One region of the Phascolarctobacterium sp. Marseille-Q4147 genome, then DNA from elsewhere that is predicted to be linked to it. Evidence: riboswitches for the same ligand, from Rfam matches in the RefSeq annotation. Region 1 holds a riboswitch; each other region holds the start of a gene.
The links. A riboswitch is a leader RNA that binds a small molecule or an ion and turns the genes downstream of it on or off. The one in region 1 is predicted to bind cobalamin.
Positions count from the first base shown of each region.

Region 2: it holds a riboswitch for cobalamin, as region 1 does, so the genes downstream of both, KAH19_RS06500 (hypothetical protein) here and nikB (nickel ABC transporter permease) in region 1, are expected to answer to the same signal.
Region 3: it holds a riboswitch for cobalamin, as region 1 does, so the genes downstream of both, KAH19_RS08520 (TIM barrel protein) here and nikB (nickel ABC transporter permease) in region 1, are expected to answer to the same signal.
Region 4: it holds a riboswitch for cobalamin, as region 1 does, so the genes downstream of both, KAH19_RS06490 (TonB-dependent siderophore receptor) here and nikB (nickel ABC transporter permease) in region 1, are expected to answer to the same signal.

Region 1 covers NZ_CP072874.1:538,747-544,215, forward strand. Annotated here, with positions in the region: gene KAH19_RS02495 (ABC transporter substrate-binding protein) at 1-1,273, opposite strand, end outside; gene nikC (nickel transporter permease) at 1,350-2,186, opposite strand; gene nikB (nickel ABC transporter permease) at 2,193-3,134, opposite strand; adenosylcobalamin (AdoCbl) riboswitch at 3,220-3,351, opposite strand; gene KAH19_RS02510 (MATE family efflux transporter) at 3,476-4,783, opposite strand; gene KAH19_RS02515 (M14 family metallopeptidase) at 5,039-5,469, shown strand, end outside.
Region 2 covers NZ_CP072874.1:1,378,241-1,383,709, reverse strand. Annotated here, with positions in the region: gene KAH19_RS06510 (ABC transporter substrate-binding protein) at 1-1,284, opposite strand, end outside; gene KAH19_RS06505 (TonB-dependent siderophore receptor) at 1,352-3,223, opposite strand; gene KAH19_RS06500 (hypothetical protein) at 3,198-3,545, opposite strand; cobalamin riboswitch at 3,732-3,904, opposite strand; gene KAH19_RS06495 (ABC transporter substrate-binding protein) at 4,034-5,469, opposite strand, start outside.
Region 3 covers NZ_CP072874.1:1,827,703-1,833,171, reverse strand. Annotated here, with positions in the region: gene KAH19_RS08535 (hypothetical protein) at 1-623, opposite strand, end outside; gene KAH19_RS08530 (SH3 domain-containing protein) at 672-1,487, opposite strand; gene iadA (beta-aspartyl-peptidase) at 1,785-2,954, shown strand; gene KAH19_RS08520 (TIM barrel protein) at 3,054-4,010, opposite strand; cobalamin riboswitch at 4,214-4,366, opposite strand; gene KAH19_RS08515 (ABC transporter ATP-binding protein) at 4,566-5,375, opposite strand; gene KAH19_RS08510 (iron ABC transporter permease) at 5,375-5,469, opposite strand, start outside.
Region 4 covers NZ_CP072874.1:1,372,671-1,378,139, reverse strand. Annotated here, with positions in the region: gene KAH19_RS06495 (ABC transporter substrate-binding protein) at 1-20, opposite strand, end outside; gene KAH19_RS06490 (TonB-dependent siderophore receptor) at 91-2,241, opposite strand; cobalamin riboswitch at 2,429-2,601, opposite strand; gene KAH19_RS06485 (ABC transporter ATP-binding protein) at 2,792-3,463, opposite strand; gene KAH19_RS06480 (ABC transporter ATP-binding protein) at 3,450-4,358, opposite strand; gene KAH19_RS06475 (ABC transporter permease) at 4,352-5,173, opposite strand; gene KAH19_RS06470 (ABC transporter permease) at 5,166-5,469, opposite strand, start outside.

The DNA of each region.
Region 1 (5,469 bases):
CGGCCTGCAGAGTCAGTACGTTGGAAATCAGCAGGTCATAATCACCTTTACGGCCGATACCATCCAGTACGTTGTAGTCAACGTTCTTCAGGTTAACTTTAATGCCGACTTTCTTAGCATCAGCCTGGGTAGCTTCTGCATACAGAGGCAGCTCAGCACGGCCGCTGTAGAATACGAAGTTCAGTTCCAGGTTTTTGCCGTCTTTATCAACAAAGCCGTCGCCGTTGGTATCTTTCCAGCCAGCTTCAGCAAGCAGCTTTTTAGCGCTTTCAACATTGTATTGGTTTTTATCGTATTTGTACAGTTCATCATAACCGTAGTCAACAGAAGGAGGCAGATACGGACCACCGGGAACGAAGGTGTCTTTCAGCAGAACCTTGTTGTAGGTTACACGATCCAGAGAACGCAGCAGAGCTTCACGGACTTTGATATCACCCAACGGTTTATCCGGACGTACATTCAGACGAGCAAGTACGTCACGCAGGGAAGCGATATTGGAGATGTTGTATTTATTTTTGTCTTTGAACAGCTGCAGGTCGCCTGCTGCAATGTTAATAGCGAAGTCGATTTCACCTTTTTGCAGAGCCATAGCACGGGTGTTAGGATCGTCGATGGTCAGGATATCAACCTCTTTGAACGGAACTGCGCCATCCCAGTATTTTTCGTTTCTAACCATTTCAGCTTTAGCTTTGCTGTAGGATTTTACTGTATAAGGACCGGTGCAGATAGCGCCTTGTTTTGCGGTATCACGGTCTTTAATGGTTTGAGTATCAACGATAATGAACAGAGGGTCACCAAGCATACCGGGCAGAGTCGGTACCGGTTTTTTGGTTTTGATGATTACGTTCTGGCCTTCACCCTTGATGGATTCATATTCGAACATGGATTTTGCACGAGCTGCTTTTTCAAAGGTACGTTGGATAGAAGCTGCTGCCAGCTCACCAGTCAGTTTGGTGCCGTTGGAGAAGCAAGCCTTATCGTTGATGTGGAAGGTCCAGGTCAGCTTATCATCAGAAACGGTCCATTTATCAGCCAGCCAAGGAACAGCATTCATTTTTTTATCGAATTTAACCAGGCATTCGCCCAGGCCGTAACGCATTACAATCCAGCCAAAGTAGTTATCGGTGGTTTCCAGGGAGTCAGCGAAGTTGGTAACACCAAATTTTACAACTTCCTTGTGCTCAGCTTTTTTGTCGCCGCCACAGCCTGCTGCTGCAAATGCCAGTAAACCGATCATAGCCGCTGCTGCGGTAGCTTTAAACATTTTTTTCATTAGTCATCTCTCCATTTCATATACTCATTTAACCCGGCAGACTTCTGCCGGATATCAAAAACTAAGGCAAAAATAATTAATCCTGTACGTCATTACGCGGGTCAAGCACATCACGCAGATTATCGCCCCAAAGGTTGAAAATCATAACGGTAACAAAGATTGCCAAACCGGGGAAGAACATCAGCCACGGTGCAGTCTGCAGCTGCTGACGACCTTCATTCAGCATCAGGCCCCATTCAGGAGCAGGCGGTTGGCTGCCGAAGCCCAGGAAGGACAGACCTGCAAGCTCCATCATCAGAGCACCGATATCTGCTGCTGCGGTAATAACCATCATCGGCAAAATATTGGGCAGGATATGTACCCACAGAATATGAGGCGAGGTACCGCCGTTAACGATTGCTGCTTCTACATAGTCACGACGTTTAATCTGCAGTACAAGGCTGCGGGATAAACGCGCATATTTTGTCCAGCTTACAATCGTCAGCGCGATTACGGCGTTGACAAGGCTGCCACCCATAATACCGGCAACAGCGATAGCCAGAATCATACCAGGGAAGGAAATCATCATATCAGAAATACGCATGATAACCATATCAACCTTACCGCCGAAATAACCGGAAATAACACCCATAGAAGTACCAACGATAAATACGCTGGCTACCAGGAACAATACACCGCTCAGGGAAGCACGCGCACCATAAAGCACACGGCTTAAGCAGTCACGGCCCAGCTTATCTGTGCCGAACAGATGACTTCCGCCCGGTGCCATGAAAGCATCCTGCATTGTTGCATGAGTCGGATCATACGGTGCAAGAACAGGTGCCGCAAAAGCAATAGCAATCAGCACCAATACCAGAACTGAGGTTACGGCAAAAGCACGGTTGGTTTTTAAACCATTAATAATTGTTTCCATCTGCTCTTACCTTACCTTTCTCAGACGCGGATCAAGATAGTTATAAGAGATATCAACAATGAGATTGATAACCATATACATCAACGCAATCCACACAACAACACCTTGTACCAGCTGGAAATCACGGTAGGTAATTGCTTCAATTGCCAGACGGCCAAGGCCGGGCCATTGGAAAACAATCTCGATAACCGCAGCACCACCCAGAAGGTTACCTAAAGACAGACCTAAAAGCGTAATCAGCGGCAGCAGAGCGTTCGGAAGAACCTCTTTCCACAGAATATGGCTTTCACTCATACCACGCGCGCGTGCACCGACAACATAGTCCTGATGCAGCTCTTCCAGAATAGCAGCACGCACCTGACGTGTGTACTTGGAAGACATTGCAAAGGCCAACGTTGCCGCAGGCAGGATAATCGTGTCAACACCAATCGTACCGCCGACAATAGGCAACAGGTCAAGTTGCAGACCAAAAATCCACAGCAGCATCAAGCCAACCCAGAAGCCCGGCATTGATACGCCAAGGAAAGTAAAGCTGCGTACTATATAGTCAAACCAGCCACCGCGCTTAACTGCAGAATAAATGCCGGCAGGAATAGATACCACCAACATCATTGCAAGGGAAGCCAGAGACAATAGGATAGTACCGGGCAAACGCTCGAACAGCTCCTCAACAACAGGCTTTTTAGCCATAAAGGAGAAACCGAGGTTGCCATGCAGCGCACGACCCAACCAATCCAGATACTGGAAGAAGAAGGGCTTGTCCAGACCTAATTCTGCACGCAGTGCATCAATTTCGGCCTGACTTACAATAATATCCTCGTTACCTGCAATCATCTGGCGAGCTACATCGCCAGGGGCCAGCATTACCAAAGCAAAGGTAATAAAGCTGATACCAAGCAGAACAAGGATGATCTGCCCCAGTCGGGACAGAAGCTGCTTTTTCGTCAAAGCACATCATCTCCATCAAAAAAATTACCCTTCCTGCAAAATGAGCGCAGAAAGGATACATACTTACAATGTGCACAATTGTAATTATATATATATTTCCGTCGCTAGCAGGAATATATCAACTGAGGAAATCAACCTGACTTAGCCTTGCGGCATCACAGTGGCTTGACCGCTACGGATTTGCACCGTATTCCGATTATTACCTGCATAGGCAGGCACCTCAGAAGAGTATAGATTTGTAAAAGGTCTTTATATCGGCAAAAAGAAATAAGCTAACACTTATAAATTTATAATAACACTAATTCTCATTATTTGCAACAAATTTGTTACAAAGGTGTTGCTTATGCAAACTCTCTTCTCAAAGAAGACAAATAGAATAAAAGTATTATTGACTGCGACAACATGAAGCCCAGCAAGGCCAGCCACAGTCCGCTGTTGCCCCAAAGCGGCACCAGCTGCCACTGCAAAAGGTAGAATACCAAGAGTGCCATCAGCATCATGTTGCGTACCGGTGCGGTTTTGGTAGCTCCGCAGAAAACTCCGTAAAGCACCATGCCGATACCGGCGCAAACAGGATAGAATAAAACAAACACATTGTAGGTCATAGCCATCGCTACAACCTCTTCGATATTGGTAAACAGGCGGATAAAGAACTCATTGCTCAAGTGATAGCCGAGCATCAGGATAGCAGCCAGCACTACCAGCCATTTGAAGGTCATTTTTATGGTAGCTGCAAACAGCTTGCCGTTCTTTGCACCTACCGCACGGCCGCTGAAAATCGCCGCGCCGTTCGCCATACCGTCAATCAGGTAGCTCATAATATCCTTAAGCTGCAGCAGCACAGCGTTGGCTGCCAGCACCACAGTACCGAAGGAAGCTCCGACTGCCGCAATAATGTTGTTTACGGTCAACAGGCAGGCAGTACGAATCATCAGGTTGACATTCACCTGCAGCATGCCGATAAACTCACGCCAATCCAGCAGCTCGCTCCAAGGCAGCTCCTTGTAATCAAAATCACCGTAATAGTACATCAGTACTATGCTCAAAATACCGCCGTAAAGCTGACTTAGCAAAGTAGCAAAAGCCACGCCCGTAATATCCATATGCAGCCAAAAAACAAACCAGATACTCAGCGCCATGTTCAGCACGTTCATGGAAACCTGCATAAACACACTCGCCCGCACCCGCGTCTGCCCCATGAGCCAACCAAGGGCCACATAATTACCAAAAACCAGCGGTGCCCCCCAGATAAGGATGTAATAATAATCACGGCACAGCTCGTTGACCTCCGGTGCAGCACCAATCATGGCCAGATACAGTTCTAAAATCGGCTTTTGAAACAAAATGCAGCAGGCACTTATCAGCATTGCCAGAACCAAAGGCTTAAAAAATGCGAGCATACCAAGTCTTTTATCGGCAGCGCCAAAGGCCTGTGCCGCATAACCGGTAGTACTCACACGTAAAAAACCAAATAACCAATATAAATTGTTGAACAAGATAGCTCCAAGAGAAACTGCTGCAATATATTTAGGATCCGGAAGCTGTCCCATAACTGCCGTATTCACCGCACCCATTAAAGGCTGCGTCATTGTCGACAGCATAAACGGTATTGTCAGTCCCAAGTATTCCCTATCAGTCAGAAGGTTCACTCTATCTGTCCCCCCTTGTTTATTCGCACTAAATTTTATTTTTAGAAAACATCTTGTGTGAATAGCTTATCATATGTTATAATTTATTGCAAGTAAAAAAGTAGCAATTGCCAAAAATATTTCTGCGGAAATTTTGCCATTCTTCGCAAAAGAAAAATTTATACGCTATTGCTTAATTTTTTAGGCTTCAGTTAGCTAACGCTAATAGAAAAAATATTATAAAAAGTATGAGAAATATATCAAAGGAGTGAGCACATGTCTGAAACACTAAAGGTATGTGGACTGACTATCGAACGCGGCACTAAACTGCGCACGTATCTGCCTGTCCCGGACACCAATGTAAAAATTCCCCTGACTATTATCAACGGCGAAAACGATGGCCCTACACTGCTTATTACCGCAGGCATCCACGGCGGCGAATATCCCGGTATCGCAGCAGCAATGGAGCTGGGCCGCGATATTGAGCCCGAGCACGTTACCGGTTGCCTGATTATGATGCACCCTGTCAATATCCAAGGCTTTTGGGCACGTCGCGAAATGATTGTGCCAGAAGACGGCAAAAACCTTAACCGTGTTTTCCCGGGCGATCCCACGGGAACGCTTGCCGATAAAACTGCATATTTAATCAGTAACAACTTTTTCCCGATTGCTGATTTTTATGTAGACATGCACAGCGGTGATATCCA
Region 2 (5,469 bases), 840 kb from region 1:
CATTACAAAGGGATACAAGGCAGTATACGGATCTCCGTTTGCCAAACCCTTTTGCAGACGAACTATATTACACTCTCCTTTCCGTATCATTTTTAATAAGGTCGCATACTCCAATACCCTTATTTTAACATCTAAGCCAATATCTTTCAGCCAATAAGCAATTATTTCTGCTTCACCTTTTTGCAAAGGCTCCGCACCGTTAATTCCGTAAACAATCTCTACACGCTTATCTCCCAGCACCTCATGTGCAAGACGTTTGGCTTCTTGCAGGTCATATTTTACCGGGAACTCTTTATATCCCGGACTGCAATAATTCAGAATGTTAACAGTCGGTATTGCATAGCCCATATATAGAGCATTAACTAAATCCTGCCTGTCAATTGCCAAGCTCACAGCCTGCCTCATTCTGACATCATTAAAAGGAAATTTTTTACCGTTTAATGCCAGATAGCGTACCATGGTTGATTTATTTTTATAAACGACAAAATTGTTATCCTTTTTCAATTCTTCCGCTAAAAAAGGCGGTATAGCATTCAAATCGGTAACGCCATCAATTTCGCCGGATTTTAACGCAGCATAACGTGTATCCGTATTAGGTATTTTACGCACAATAAATGTTTTTATTTTGCCTTTTTCACCCCAATAATTATCATAACGCTCTATTTTTACATGACTGTTCAGTTGGTTTTCTATTATTCTATATGGCCCGGTGCCTATTGCGAAGGTTTTAAAATTACCATCTTCCGCGAAGCATTCCGGAGCATAAATCGGACTGCCAAAATCTGTCATCTTATACAGTTCGTTAATATTCGCTTCTTTAAAGGTCAGTTTAACAGTATACTCATCTAATTTTTCATATTTCAACAGTGAGGGATAAAATGCATCTATATTCAAGCCATAAAAAGTTGAACGCTTAACACCTTTTTTCATTCGGTCAAAATTAGCAATCACCGAATCCGCATTAAATTTCGTTCCGTTATGAAACAGGACATTTTTACGCAGATGAAAAATCCAGATTTTTCCATTATCCTGCATCTCCCAGCTTTGAGCCAGACAGGGTGCAGGCTTGCTATCTTTATCCTTAGTAATCAAAGGCTCCCAAACACCCAAGGAGCTGCTGCAATAATAGGCATCCTTGTTACCTGGAGCAAGCTGACGATAGCCAGCCAGAGTCACTGTATCATTATCTTTTTTTATAGTATTTTCTTTAATATTTTCCTGCTTACCGCAACCGGTCGCAAGAACAAGTAATATGAGAGCAATAATACAATATAATTTTTTCATAACACTACCAAAAACATGTAATTTGAAGAAAAGAGGGCAGTAAAACCGCCCTCTTAAACATCATCAGTTAAATATCAAATTGAGCGGACAGCATAAAGGTTCTGGGGCTGGACAAATGCAGTCCGGAACCATAAGCAATCCAATAATCTTTACCGGTCAGATTATAGCACATTGCACTCAATGTAACAGGCATTTTGTTAATTTGTGTCTTGTAATTAACGCCTGCATCAAAAGTAGTATAAGAAGGAACTTCCCATTCAATCGCATTGCTTGCCGGGAAAATAGGAGTAGGACCAACATATACAGCTCTTGCCAAAAGTGACAAATCATTATTCGGTTTATATTGCAAGCCTGCAACAGCATTGAATCTGGGGATACCGCCTACTCTGTAGCCGTCATAGGTGCCTTTATTGGTTCTTACTCTCTCTGTATCAAGATACATTAAACCGCCAAAAGCATTCCATTTATCTGCAATAGCTCCGTTGAAAGACAGCTCAATACCCTTGTACTCGTTTTCGCCATCATTGGTAACCCAATACCAATCAGGCTTTTTGTCGTCATATATGTTTAAAGTAGAGGACTCTCTGTTTTTGAACAGGGCCAAGGTAGCCAAGAAGTTCTTGTTGCTGTATTTAACGCCGATTTCGTCCATTTTTGTTTTAGACGGATCTAAGATTTCATCTGCATTATAAACAGTGCTGCCGCTGACTCTGCTGCCGGCATCAAAGAATTCGGAATGGCTGGCATAAATTGATACTTCATCTGTAGGCTGGTAAACAAAACCGTAAGCAGGACAAACAGCGCTGGACTTAACACTTGCTACCTTACCGGATTTAGTCGGATCCGGATAGGTTACAGCATTGGATTCATGCTTATGAACGCCTAACATCATCTGAGCCTTGCCTAATTTCATAGTATCTAACAGAGAAACACCCCAGAAGGTTCTTGTACTGTTATGGAAATTACTGAAGGTAGGAATATTTACGCTCTCATTAGGATTAACGCCACCTGCTAAGGTTCCGCCCAAGCCCTTAAAGTTAGTCAGACCATAACCGCCGACAACACCGGTCCAGGACTTAGACCAGGATTTGTCAACTGCCAAAACCACATCATGTTCAACCTCACCGGTTTTAAAAGTATTCTCAATACCGGTCTGCACATAATACTTATGGCCAGGAGTTCTTCTGGTAAAATATTTGCCTGCATAATTGCCTGCATCATCAAGAATAGTCAAACGGCTGCCTTGACCGGTAATATTTTTACGTAAATTGCTTCTTGTCCAACCGCCGTTAAAGAAGGCCTTAGTGCCGTGACCGATTGCCTGCTCATGGTTCAATACCATCAATGCGCCTTCGGAGGCTTTGGTCATGCCGGGGAAGCTATAATTGTTTTTGGAATTCGGAGCAGAGGGAACGTGAGTCAAAAGACCTTTTTTTACATTATTAGCATCAAAGCCGAACCATCTCATGCCATCATCAACTTCATAATATTGATAACCGACGAGCAAATTGGATTTACTGTCAGCGTCCTGATGGTCAATGTTGGCAAAAATGCTGGAACCCTCTTTGCTTGCTTTATAATGACCGGGATTTCCATTTAATACCTCTGTATTTACTCTGACACCCCATTCTTTATTCTTACCGAATCTTTTACCGATATCCAGATATTCACCTAAGCCGCTTTCACCGGAAAATACTTGTTTATATCTGAATACAGGCTTATCAAGAGCTTTTTTTGTATCAACGTTTACTACCGCAGCAACACCGGTGCCTTCACCTGTGGGGAAGGAGCCGGAAATAGCTTTATTCGGTCCTTCGGTAACCTGAATGCTTTCAGCCATAAAAATCGGAACTGTAAACTGTCCTAACATTCCCGGAACGCCATTCAGATAGAAGAAGGAACCATTGGTAGATTTACCTCTTACAGAAAAAATCACCATGCAGCATGGTACCGGTCTGACGCACGGATGGAATATTTACCAGAATATTATCCAAAGGCTGGTTCATACCGCCAAAGGTTTCCATAGCATCAGCTGTAATATTTGTTTGAGAAAAAGGTACATCCATTACATTTTTATTACCAATGATACCAACGTTACCGGTTCTGGCAACCATGCCACCCGGCAATACATCTGCACTTCCCTCAACAATAACCTCTTCAAGATTACCATGCATAGTTTCCGCACTTGCGCCCATCACAAAGCCTACGCTTGCTACTGCGCACAGCACGGACATAGCCAATGCTTTTTTCTTTTTCATCATACTCATACACCTCATCAAAAATTTATTTTCTAACCTTCGCTGCCGAGCTGTCCTAGTTTCGCGTGCAGCGTCGGTTAAAAGCCATGTGTTGTGGGATTCTCGTTTTCCGGCAATCAAAAACGCCCTTCTGCCAAATTACAGAAAGGCGCACTTATCCCCTAGCAGCCTCCTGTCGCTCGCAGTACACTCCCGTTAACTTTTTCAGGCAATTCTTCTGGCTCAGTTTCCTCGCAAGCCTCGCCTTCCCGGTTGCCCAGTGACATTATTAAGGCTTACTCCACTTTACAGCTGCGTGACAGCGCAGGCTTCGCACCTGCTTATTTATTAAGTCTTTCGACACCTGATAGCTTTAGTTTATTAAGCTAATTTTGTAACATATGTTGCATTTTATATTCAGAATTATAGCACATCTTTATATTCATGTCAAGAAAACACGTTGCTTACGAAAGGTTCCAGATACAATCTATTAATTTCTTGCAAAATAAAAATCAATCATGCTCATTCAACAGTTCTACCTTACTCAAATCCACGCCATAGATTAAAGGCTTGTAGTTTTTCAGTCGTTTATTATACGCAACAATATTCACGTCATTAAAAAGTGGAATAACGGGCTGTTCATAACCAATAATAACTTGCACTCTGTCAAAAACACGCTGTCTTTCCTGCTCATCTGTTATATGCTTCACATTATTCATTAAAGTAATAATCTCATTATTTTTATAACCAAAACGATTGTTGACGTTCAACGCACCGTCAGGCATAACAAATGGATATAAAGCACTGAAGGGATCACCATTTGCCAAGCCTCTTTGAGTGCGCACAATATTGAAATCACCCTTGCGCAGCATTTTCGACAAAGTAGCATATTCTATAGACTTAATCTTTACATCCAAGCCGATTTTCTGCAGCCAATAAGCAATAAGCTCCGCTTCCCCCTTCTGCAAAGGCTCACTGCCGTTGATACAATAAGTAATTTCGCATCTTTCATCGCCTAATACCTCATGCGCTAATCTTTTTGCTTCCTGCAAATCATAGTCTAGTGGCAAAGCCTTATAACCGGGGCTGGTGTAATTTAAGATATTAACCGTCGGCTCAGCATAATCCAAGTACATATTATGCACCAGATTTTTTCTGTCGATTGCAAGGCTTACAGCTCTGCGCATGCGGATATCATTAAAAGGGAACTTGGTACCGTTAAGTCCCAAATAACGAATCATTGTTGATTTATTTGTTCTAACCTCAAAGCGTGGATCTTTTTTTATTTCCTCAGCCAAAAACGGTGGTATCGCATTGATATCTATGACTCCGTCTATTTCTTCCGATTTCAGAGCAGCATAGCGTGTATCCGTATTGGGAATCGTCCGCACAACATACTTAGCTATTCTGCCCTTTTCTCCCCAATAATTATCATTGCGTTGAAGAACTACGTATTTATTTAAAGCATTCTCTGTAATCTTATATGGTCCTGTACCTATCGCAACGCTCTTAAAATTGCCATCTTCTGCAAAGCACTCAGGTGCATAAATAGGACTACCGAAATCAGTCATCTTATATAATTCATTGACATTTGCTTCTTTAAAAAGCAGACGAATAGTATAATCATCCAGCTTTTCATATTTTATAAGAGTCGGATAATACGTTTCCATATTCAAGCCATAAAATGAAGACCGCTTATAACCTTTTTTCATACGATCGAAGTTGGCAATGACAGAATCTGCAGTAAATTTTGTGTCATTGTGAAAATACACATCCTGACGCAGATGAAAAATCCATTCTTTGCCGCCATCACGCATCTCCCAGCTTTGCGCCAAGCAAGGAGCCGGTCTATTGTCGGCATCTTTAGTAATAAGCGGCTCCCATACTCCCAGAACGCGACTGCAATACAATCCGTCTTTGTTGCCGGGAGCAAGATGCCTGTAAGCTG
Region 3 (5,469 bases), 1.1 Mb from region 1:
TCGCTTCTACAGCTCATGTTGCGGTAAACGCCAAGGCCGTAATCCTTCGGCCAGGTAAAATAAAGCTCATAGCATCCGAGGTTGCCGTCAGGCTGCAAATGCTCCACAGCAAGCACCTGATGCGAAATGCCGGTGCCGCCTCGTGTCACCAGATTGTCATTTGCCATAAGCTGCAGACTGCTACGGCTCCAGCCCTCCGCAACGTATTTCACTCTGCCGTCCGCAAAGGTGTAAATCGCATAAATCTCCTTACCGTAATGCCCCGCGCCGCGTTTTTGGCTAATCCAACCGATAAGCAGCTCCGGAACACCGTCGCCGCTGATATCCTGCAGCGTATAGCCAAGCTGCTGCAGGGCCGCCTCCCGCTTGGCGAAATCCCGCACCTCCCAGATGCCTGTTCTTCCCTGCTCCGGCAGGTTATCACTCGTACCTTCAGCGATAAATTCATAAACGCTGTCTACAACCTTTGCATATTCCTGCTCATAGGCCGGCGCTGCTTTGGCAGCGGCCTCCGCCTTAGGCAAATCCATCTGCGGTAATACGGCATTTTGCTCTGTGCCATAGCCGGCAAACGCCGCCAGAAGCATTGCCAGGCACATGTTCTTAAACAGCTTCCGCTTCATTACGCCACCTCCTGTCAAAAGATGTTGCAGCCCAAATTGCTTCATCCGTCAGTTCGCTAAATGAACATCACTCTCACAGTAAATAATTTCTGCTATCACATCACGAGAATCCAACTTCACATAAAAGCTCTTATGCAGGCATTTTTGCCCCCTTGCGTTGTATGCATATTTTACCCAACCGATCATATGATGCGTATCCGATATACCAACACCCATAGGATCATCCTCCCAGCCATTCATTTTCAGGTAACCGTCCAGGTCAATCTGCCTGTCTGTGTCAAGCTGCTGACCGACAGCATAGCCTGCCATGCTGCCATGAAGTTTATTAACCTTCACTTCATTCACTTTGTTTCTCGCTGAATCTATATAGAACAGACGCGGTCCGACCTGCATCTTTTTATCGGCATAGGAGATAGTGTCATCAGTATTCTTTTCCACACGCCCCAGGTAATAGGCGTTCGAAGCAAAAATTTTCGGATCCATAATCCAATCGGCTTCCAGGGCAGCATTAAAGCGTCCTGCTGCGCTGGCAGCTTTCGGGGTTGTATCAAGATATTTGCTTGCCATAAAACCAACATGGCCCTTTTCAGTAGTACCAAGAAGCCATTTGTATTCACTGTTTACTACATCTACAACCATGCTTACATAAAATTTATCTCCCCTTTGCAGCATGGTGATAACATCACAATCGGTATTAGGCTGTGTTCTGACATTAACATCCGTTGCGTTGCAATATACCTCCAGCGGCCAGCCGGGATAAGACCTGAGCTCGTTGGCCAAATAATCTGTGTTAACTTCGGCAAAGGCAGTGTTGGCAAATATTGCCAGTCCAAGCGCTGCGCTTAAGAATAATTTCTTTTGCATATCCATCCCTCCACTTCCTGCCGTCTGCGTTACGGGCAGTTGTTTTCCTGATTATATTTTAGCGTGAAAATAAGCAAAGCGCCCCACCCGAATGCGTGAATTCGGGTAGGGCGAGGGGGAATTTTGGGGAGAAAGGGTATGTTTTTATGCCTCATCAAGCTCCTGCAAGCGTTTCAGCCATTTACTACCTCTATTATACCATTAAACCCCGAAAACTTTCTTGCCTCATATACCATTTTCAACAATTCAGTGTATAATTAAAGCATAAATAATTTTTCAGAAACGGAGAATCCTCACATGAAATGCTTACTCATTAAAAACGCGGACGTATACGCTCCGCAGCCCCTCGGAATTGTCGACCTCCTGATCATCAACGACAAAATCGCCAAAATAGGCCAACAGCTTGCAGCACCGCAAGGCTTAGACTGCCAAATTCTTGACGCCCAAAAGCGCAAGGTAGTCCCCGGTTATGTTGACCAGCACGTGCATATTATCGGCGGCGGCGGTGAATCCGGTCCCTATAGCCGTACTCCGGAAATCAACCTCAGCGAGCTGACAAAGGTTGGCATTACTACCGTAGTAGGCGTTTTAGGTACAGACGGCACCTCCAGACACAACGAAAGCCTGCTGGCGAAGGCCAGAGGCCTGACGCACGAAGGCATCACCGCGTACATGCTCACCGGCTCTTACGAAATCCCCCTGCATAACATGACCGGTGATGTGCGCCGCGACATCATCCTGATTAACGAATGCCTTGGCATCGGCGAGGTTGCCTTATCCGATCACAGAAGCTCGCAGCCTACTCGCGAGGAGCTGGAAAAGGTGCTTACGCAGGCTCGCCTGGGCGGTATGCTTTCCGGCAAGGCCGGTGTTGTGCAGTTCCACATGGGCGTTGGCAAGCGTGGCATGGATGTCCTGCTGGCGATTGTACGCGAAACGGAAATCCCCGCCCGCCATTTTATCCCCACCCACGTCAACCGTGCCTTCCATCTTTTTGAACAGGCCAAGGAATTTGCCCGCTTAGGCGGTTATGTAGATATCACCTCCGGCATCAGGGAGCAGGACGGCTTCCCCGCCTGCGTCAAGCCCAGTGACGCCATCAAAATTCTTTATGAAGAAGGCGTGCCGATGGACAAAGTAACCATGAGCTCGGATGCCAACGGCTGCATGAGCGTAACACTTCCCGACGGCAGCCAAAAGCAGCTTGCCGTTTCGCCGGATTCCTTCCAGGAGGAAGTTAAGGATGCTCTGCTTGCAGGCGTTCCCACGGAGGTTGTGGCAAAGGTTGTCAGCAGCAATCCGGCGCAGGCCAACGGTCTGTATCCGCAAAAGGGCTGCCTGCAGGCCGACAGTGACGCCGATCTGATTATTTACAGCGACAGCTATGACGTAGATACAGTAATCGCCAAAGGCCAAATCATGGTAGCAGCGGGCGAAGCGCTTGTCAAAGGCACCTTTGAAAAATAAACATTGTAACGAAAAATCCCCTGCACAAGCCTCTGCTTATGTAGGGGATTAATTTTTTATGATATTTTTCGTTATAGCTTGACGCACTCAGGCCGCCGCTTATCTGGCAACAGAAAGCTGCTGCTGCATCAGCGGAATCATTTCCTCGATAGTTTCATATGCCAACTCATGATTTACATATTCCGGCTGAACGCACTGCAAAATCTGTTTGGCTGCCGTGGTAGTAAAAGGCTTATGCCGATCAATCGCCGCAATATGACGCCAAATAAGCTCCGAATCACAATTAGCCGGCACCTTGCGTTCAAAGCTGCGCAAATACTTGCCGGAAAGCGAGCAGGAAAGATGCACGCCCTTAATCAGCTCAGCATACGGACCGAGCTTGTCCACCGTGCGGCAGACAAAATCCGCTGCTTCCGCCTCCGTGCGCAGACGCGGATTTGTATTCATCAGGTGACCGGTATCAAGCATAATGCCGACGTTTTTGCGCTCAATGCGCTCAAAGAAAAACTTCACCTTGCGCGCATCCGTCAGGCGCAGACCGGGCCACCACAAATTTTCGAACAGCACCGTAACGTTGGCAGGAATCTCATCCGCCACAGCATTAAAAACATCTGCCGAAGCAGCCAATACCTCGCGGTCATCGTAACGGAAATCAAAGGTAAAGATTGTTTTGGTATCGGCCTCCGCCACATGCCACACCAGATATTCCGGCTTCTGCGAAATGGCAGCGCAGATATTACGGCGGATAACAGCCAGCCATTCATCACAGCTCATGGCTGTCTTAAAATATGTCTGGCGTTCGTGGATACTGCGGAACTGCTGCTGCAGGCGTTTAGCCTTTCGCAGCCAAAAATCCATCCAATACGGCCAATAATTCAAATGTGCGCCAATAGTCAGCTCCTTGTAATCAGGGAATGCTTCCGGATCTCTGTAAACAAACTGTTCAATACCGTCAACCCCCAGCTGCTGCACTAAACCGGCCAAGGTCATCCCCTTACGCTTCAATTCATCTTCATACCAATCAATAGGACAATAGTTAATAAGATACTTAGTCATTTTTCACCCTTCTTTGCTACATACTGCACGCTCTTAGCGTTTGCTCTAACTGTGCTACCGGCAAATAGCTTGGAATTCTTTTTTCATAAAAAAACTGCGGCGGTAACGCTGCAGTCTTAATTTAGCTCACGCAAGCAGCACTACTGGAATACTAAAGATGGTTTTACCATCCTTCCTTTCACCTGTACATCGCAAGCTTGCGGAAAAAACTTTTGGGCATAGGCACTCTGACTAAGCTCATCGTCGGACAGCATCTTGTGAGGATATGCGCTGCCAGGCTCACATTACAGTTGCGGTACAGTACCAGATTCGCACTGGTTTTCCTTCTGCTCAAAGCATATTAAGTTTTTATTGTCTTGCTTTCTTTATCTGTTGAAAGCTGCGTAATAGTAACATCTACTATTTATAGCATAATTAGTATATCATCAATCAGCTTTTTTGGCAATAGAGTTATGAAATTTTTTCCACATCTGTACTGCAGAAATAAAAAACTCCCGCAAGTGCGTATACTTTCGGGAGTTTATATTTAAAATATGCCATGACGCAGACAATGGTTTAGCGACAGACTGTAATAGGAACGAGGGCCGGAAGCCCATTACTGCACGCAAACTCATCCGCCTGCACGCGGAACACGTCCGCCAGAAGTTTAGACGTAACAATTTCTTTAGGCTCACCGCTGACTACCAGGCGTCCCGCCTTGATAACGGCAACATAATCAGCGTACTGAATGGCATGGTTCAAATCATGGATAACCATGACAACCGTCAGTCCCAGCTCCTTGTTGAGCTTATCAAGCAGCTGCATAACCTCCAGCTGGTGACAGATATCAAGATAGGTCGTAGGCTCGTCAAGCAGCAGTACCTGCGGTCTTTGTGCCAGCGCCATCGCAATCCAGGCGCGCTGACGCTCGCCGCCGCTCAGCGTGTGCAGAAGGCGGTGGCTCATCGACGTCATATTGGTCTGCTCCAAGGCCCAGGCAACATGCTGTGCATCGTCCTTATCACCGCGCCCTAAAAAGCTGCGATGCGGAAAGCGTCCCATTTCAACCAAATCCTGCACCGTCAAATCAGTAGGCGCAACCGGTGACTGCGTCAAAATCGCCAGACAGCGGGCAAACTCGCGATGCGACAGGCTATGGATATCCTTCCCCAGGAAGCTGATGCTGCCCTTGGCACACGGCAAGATGCGGGCAATCGCCTTCAGTGTCGTACTTTTACCGCAGCCGTTGGGGCCGATGATAGCAGTAATCTTGCCCTCGGGAATTGCCAGCGACAAATCATGGATGATTGTTTTTTTGTTAATTGCTATATCAATATGCGTTGCCTCTAAAACAGCTTTAAAGGGCGCTACATTATTTTGTGTCATCAGATTTCCCTCCTTAACAGGAATAAGAAGAAGGGCGCGCCCAAAAAGGCCATAATAATACCAACAGGCAGTTCAATCGGTGCAAAAATTACAC
Region 4 (5,469 bases), 830 kb from region 1:
ATGCTTAAAAATTTTTTCATAGCATGCTTACCACCAATACAATCAGAAGAAAAGAGGGCAGCCTAAACCACCCTCTTAACAAATGAATTATTAAATATCAAACTGCGCAGACAGCATGAAGGTTCTGGGAGCGCCCAGAGCTACAGAAGTACCTCTGGAAATCCAGTAATTCTTGTCAAACGCATTATAGCACATTGCGCTAAAAGTTACCGGTACGGTGTTGATAGCAGTTTTATATTTCACACCCAAATCAACGGTCATATAATCCGGAGCTTTTACACCATTATCATTAACATGTGCTTCACCAACATAATTAGCTCTGCCGATAAAGGAGGTGTTTTTGTCAGCCTCATATTCAGCAGCTAAAACAGCATTCCACTTCGGAGTACCGGTAGCAAACTTGCCTTCCAAGTTTTCCTTACCCATGGTGAGTTTTTCACGCTTGCCGTTCAAATACAGTACACCGCCCATCAGGTTCCATTTATCGGCAACCTTACCGGTCAGAGAATACTCTATACCTTTGAAGCGGTTTTCGCCTTCTTGTGTATATTTTTGGCCGATTGCGGTATTGGTAGCTTCTTTGATATAGCTTGCCTGGTTCAGATCAAAGAATGCCAAGCTATGCAGAACATTAGCATTTTCGTATTTTACACCGATCTCGTTCTGTTTATTTTTGATAGGCTTCAGAATTTCGCCGGTGTTATCGTAACCGGTGCCAACCTCAACAGGTTTGGTATAAGCTTGTGCATGGCTTGCGTAAACAGATACATTTTCAACAGGTTTATAAGCAACTGCAAATGTCGGATTCAGGCTATCCTTGCTAACCTTTTTACCGGCAGCAGTTGTTGTTTCGGAATCACGATATTGTAACGCACCGAAAACAGAAACCTTGCCAATCTCTACTCTGTCAGCAAGAGTCATGGCTTTAGCAGTTTCTTTGCCATAACCGACAGAATCGATAGAAGGAGCAAAAATCGGCGTACCGCTCAGATGTACACCATTCCAGATATCACCGGAAAGATTGGAAGGATTCTTACCACCGGAGTTTACAGCCTTGCTCTTGTAATTGAAATAATCAACAGCTAAAGAAATGTTGTTTTTAATATTGCCTACTTTAGTTTCGTTGGAAACGCCGGCCTGCCAATACATGCTCTTGCTGTCGGAAATATAATCTCTGAACTTGCCGCTCAGCTTACCGTCATCACCCAAGGTTAAGGAACCACTGTTGGGATCCCATTTATGCTCGGAATATTGACCATAACCGCCGTTAATGAAAGCCTGCCAGCTATCGCTTAACTTTTGTGTATGATTCAAGGTCATCATATAGCCATGGTTATATTTTGTTTGGCTGTCAAAGCTCAGATTGTTTTTGCCACTCGGAGCACTTGCCAGATGGCCTGCTTTTACACTGCCGGCCTGCAGCCATCTTTGGCCGCCGTCAACCTTCCAGTCAAAGTAACCGCCAAACAGGTTAGTAGTGCTCTTCTCATCTTGATGATCTACGTTAATATAAACGCTCTTATCGGTAACCTTGGCACCTTCCATAGAAAGACCGCCGTTTTCATGATGAGCATTTACACGCACGCCCCACTCCTTATTTTCGCCGAAGCGTCTGCCAAAATCAATATCTTCGGTCAAAGTGCTGCGACCGGAAAATCTTTGGGTATATCTGGTAACATCCTTATCGGTCGCACGTTTAGTGGTAGCATTCAAAAGACCTGCAGGAGCATCTGTACCATTGGTACCGTTATTGGAGAAGGTTGCACCATTCAGAACTGTGTTAGGACCGGATACAATATCTACACTCTCCAAAGTATATGCAGGAATGCTTCTTGTCTGGTTGAACAGATTAGGAATACCGTTAATATAATAGTGAGCGGCGTTCATATTAACCCCACGCATACTGAAGTCAGTATACATCGGAGAAGGACTGCCAACTCTGATAGAAGGATTGTTAGCTAAAGTACCGTTTAACGGTTGGTTAGGATCATAAAAGGTTGCGATAGTTTTTTCGGAATACTGCTTTTGGGTGAAAGGAACATCAATAACCTTGATATCGCCAAGAATACCAACTCTGTCATTTGCAACAAGGAAACCGCCGGGCAGTACATCCTTGCTGCCCTCAACAATAATTTCATCCAAATTGCCATGAATAGTTTCCGCACTTGCGCCCATCACAAAGCCTACGCTTGCTACTGCGCACAGCACGGACATAGCCAATGCTTTGTTCTTTTTCATCATACTCATACACCTCATCAAAAAATTTATTTTTTAACCTACACTGCCGAGCTGTCCGAGTTTCGCGTGCAGCGTCGGTTAAAAGCCATGAATTATGGGTTCTTCGTTTTTTGGCAATAAAAAACGTCTTCCTGCAAAATTACAGAAAGACATACTCATCCCCTAGCAGCCTCCTGTCACTCGCAGTACACTCCCGTTAACTTTTTCAGGCAATTCTTCTGGCTCAGTTTCCTCGCAAGCCTCGCCTTCCCGGTTGCCCAGTGACATTATTAAGGCTTGCTCCACTTTACAGCTGCGTGACAGCGCAGGCTTTGCACCTGCTTACTTATTAAGTCTTTCGACACCTGATAGCTCTAGTTATTAAACTCATTTTGTAACATATGTTACAATTCGTTTGAAATTATAGCATACGTTCTACTTACTGTCAAGTGAATATTCTGATACTATAAACATAAAAAATGGGCAAACTAAAGTATAACTTTAATTTACCCGAGATTTTCTATCAGGCAATACATTTATCTAATCGTGATTTGTATAATCCAGATTAGATAAATTATACCAAGTGCCCCTGCTCTATATGCAAGACTCTGTCACAAAGCCACTCTGCGAGCTGTTTATCATGCGTAATAAACAAATATGCCAGTTGCTTTTCCTTGCGTATATCACGCAGCAAATGCAAAATCTGCGCCTGCACGGAGATATCCAGCATCGATGTAGGTTCGTCTAAAATGAGCAGCTTCGGCTCTAACAGCAGCGCTCTTACCAGACAGATACGTTGAATTTCGCCACCGCTTACCTGATGAGGATAACGCTGCAGAAGTTCAACATTCAGCTTTACTAAATCAAGCATCTCTTTGATTTTTTCTTCATCATAAGGCAGATTAAAAACAGTAAATGCTTCCCGCAGACTAGAACCTAAGGTCTGACGCGGGTCAAGAAAGCTTTCCGGACGCTGCGAAATAAACTGTACATTGCGTCTGAACGAACTTAAATTTTTTCCTGTCGCATTCGTAATATCTTGCCCCTGAAAATAAATTTTGCCGCAATCGCATGGCAACAGGCGCAGCAAAATACGTGCCAGCGTACTTTTACCGCTGCCGCTGCCACCCATCAGCGCCACAGCTTCACCGGGCTTGAGCTCCAGCGAAACATTATGCAGAAGCTCAAATGTTTTTCCGTTGCTGCGGTCAACAAAGCTTTTAGAAATATTTTCAGCCTTCAGCATACAAAAAGCACCTCACTTCCGCATCACCGACCTGCTGCATGGCAGGCTTTTCTTCCTTACAGCGTTTTGTAGAATAAGGACAGCGTGCCGCAAACTTACAGCCGGTAAAGCTTTCCCCCGGCATCGGTGCCTTTCCCGGAATGACCTGCAGACCATTCTTTGGTAAAGCCTGCAAAAAACCTTTGGTATACGGATGCAGCGGTTTATGCCAAATATCCGCATTATGCTCCAAAACCTGTCCTGCATACATCACCAGCACATCGTCACACACCTCTTGTGCCAAAGCAATATCATGCGTAATAATCAGCATACTTAAATGCAAATCCTGCTTAATCGTCAGCAAATTTTTGCGTACAACAGCGCCAACCTGTTCATCCAGACCTTTTGTCGGTTCATCAGCTAAAATCCATTCCGGCTTACTGCTGACAGCCATAGCGCACAATACACGCTGCAGCATACCACCGGAAAGCTCATGAGGATACGCTGCCAGAACACGCTCTGCTTCCTGCAGTCCAAACAAATGCAGACACTGCTTTTTATAGCTATTGTCACTATCGGCGATATTATGAACATTCAAAATATCCTGCATCTGCTTGCCTATTTTGCGCACAGGATTCAGCGACTCACTTGGGTTTTGCGGAATAATACCAAAAGCAGATAATATTTTCTTCACCTGCTCGCCATTATAAAGCACTCTACCCTTTTTTACGACTCCGGATGGCAAAATATTTAAAACAGCCTGCCCCAATACAGATTTACCGCAACCGCTTTCACCGATAATCGCAGTAAAATTCCCTCCGGGCAAGTTCAGGCTTACATCATCTACAGCATAAAATACGCCTTGCGGCAGCTTAAAGCCTACAGATATATTTTCTAACACCAGATTTTTTACCATTTGCGCACCTCATCAAGCTGATTGTCTAATCTGTCACGTAGATGCTCTCCGATGATATTCAGAGAATAAATCAGCAAAAATACAAACAGGCCGGGAATAATAATCAGGTGAGGCGAGCTGCGGTAATACATAATGGCATCATTAATCATTACACTCCAGTCGGGTGTAGGCGGCTGCACACCTAAGCCCAAAAAGCTCAAACCGGCAATCGCCAGTATTCCTCTGCCAAGACGAATAGTTACCAAAACCAGCAGCTTATTGGCAATATTGGGCAGCAAATGACTGAAAATAATCCGCCAGTCACTGCAGCCAAGGCAGTGCAGGCCTTCAATGAAAGGCTCTCCCATCAGCTGCAGCACTTCTGCACGCACAATACGCGAAAAGCCAGCCCAAGATGTCACAACCAAAGCCAAAACCAGACTATAAATGCTGGGACCGAGAATACCAGCCAAGGCTATCATAAAACAGCTTCCCGGTATACCTTGGAAAATATTGCTCAAAACGGTAAAGAACATGTCTAATTTACCGCCGTAAAAACCGCACAATAAACCAACGCCCACACCTAAAATCAACGCCAAAACAGATGAAATCAAGGTCAAAAGCATGGATGCCCTGCCACCATAAAGAATACGGCTGAACATGTCGCGCCCCAAAGCATCCGTGCCGAAGAAATGTTGCCAGCAGGGACTTTGCAGACGATTGGCCATATCCGGTTCAAAGGGATTATGCGTTGCCAGAAGCGGAGCTAAAATACTGCCGAGAATGATAAACGCAAGTACAAATATAGCAAAGTTAAGCTGTATTTTTTTAGTCATGTACTTCAGCGCCTCCTCTCAGCTTCGGATTCAGATAAAACATCAGTAAATCAACCGCTAAGGTTATCAATACCAAAAGCCAGCCTGTAAAAAGCACGTAGGCCTGCAATACAGGGTAATCGCGGAAGCGGATTGCTTCCAAAGCCATACTGCTGATGCCCGGCAAAGCAAAAATGCTTTCCGCAATAACAGAACCACCTAAAATACCTGCCAAATAATTACCCAGCAAAGCAATTACTGGCAGCATGGCATTAGGAAACGCATAGCAAAAAAGCAGCTTTATTTTGCTGATTCCG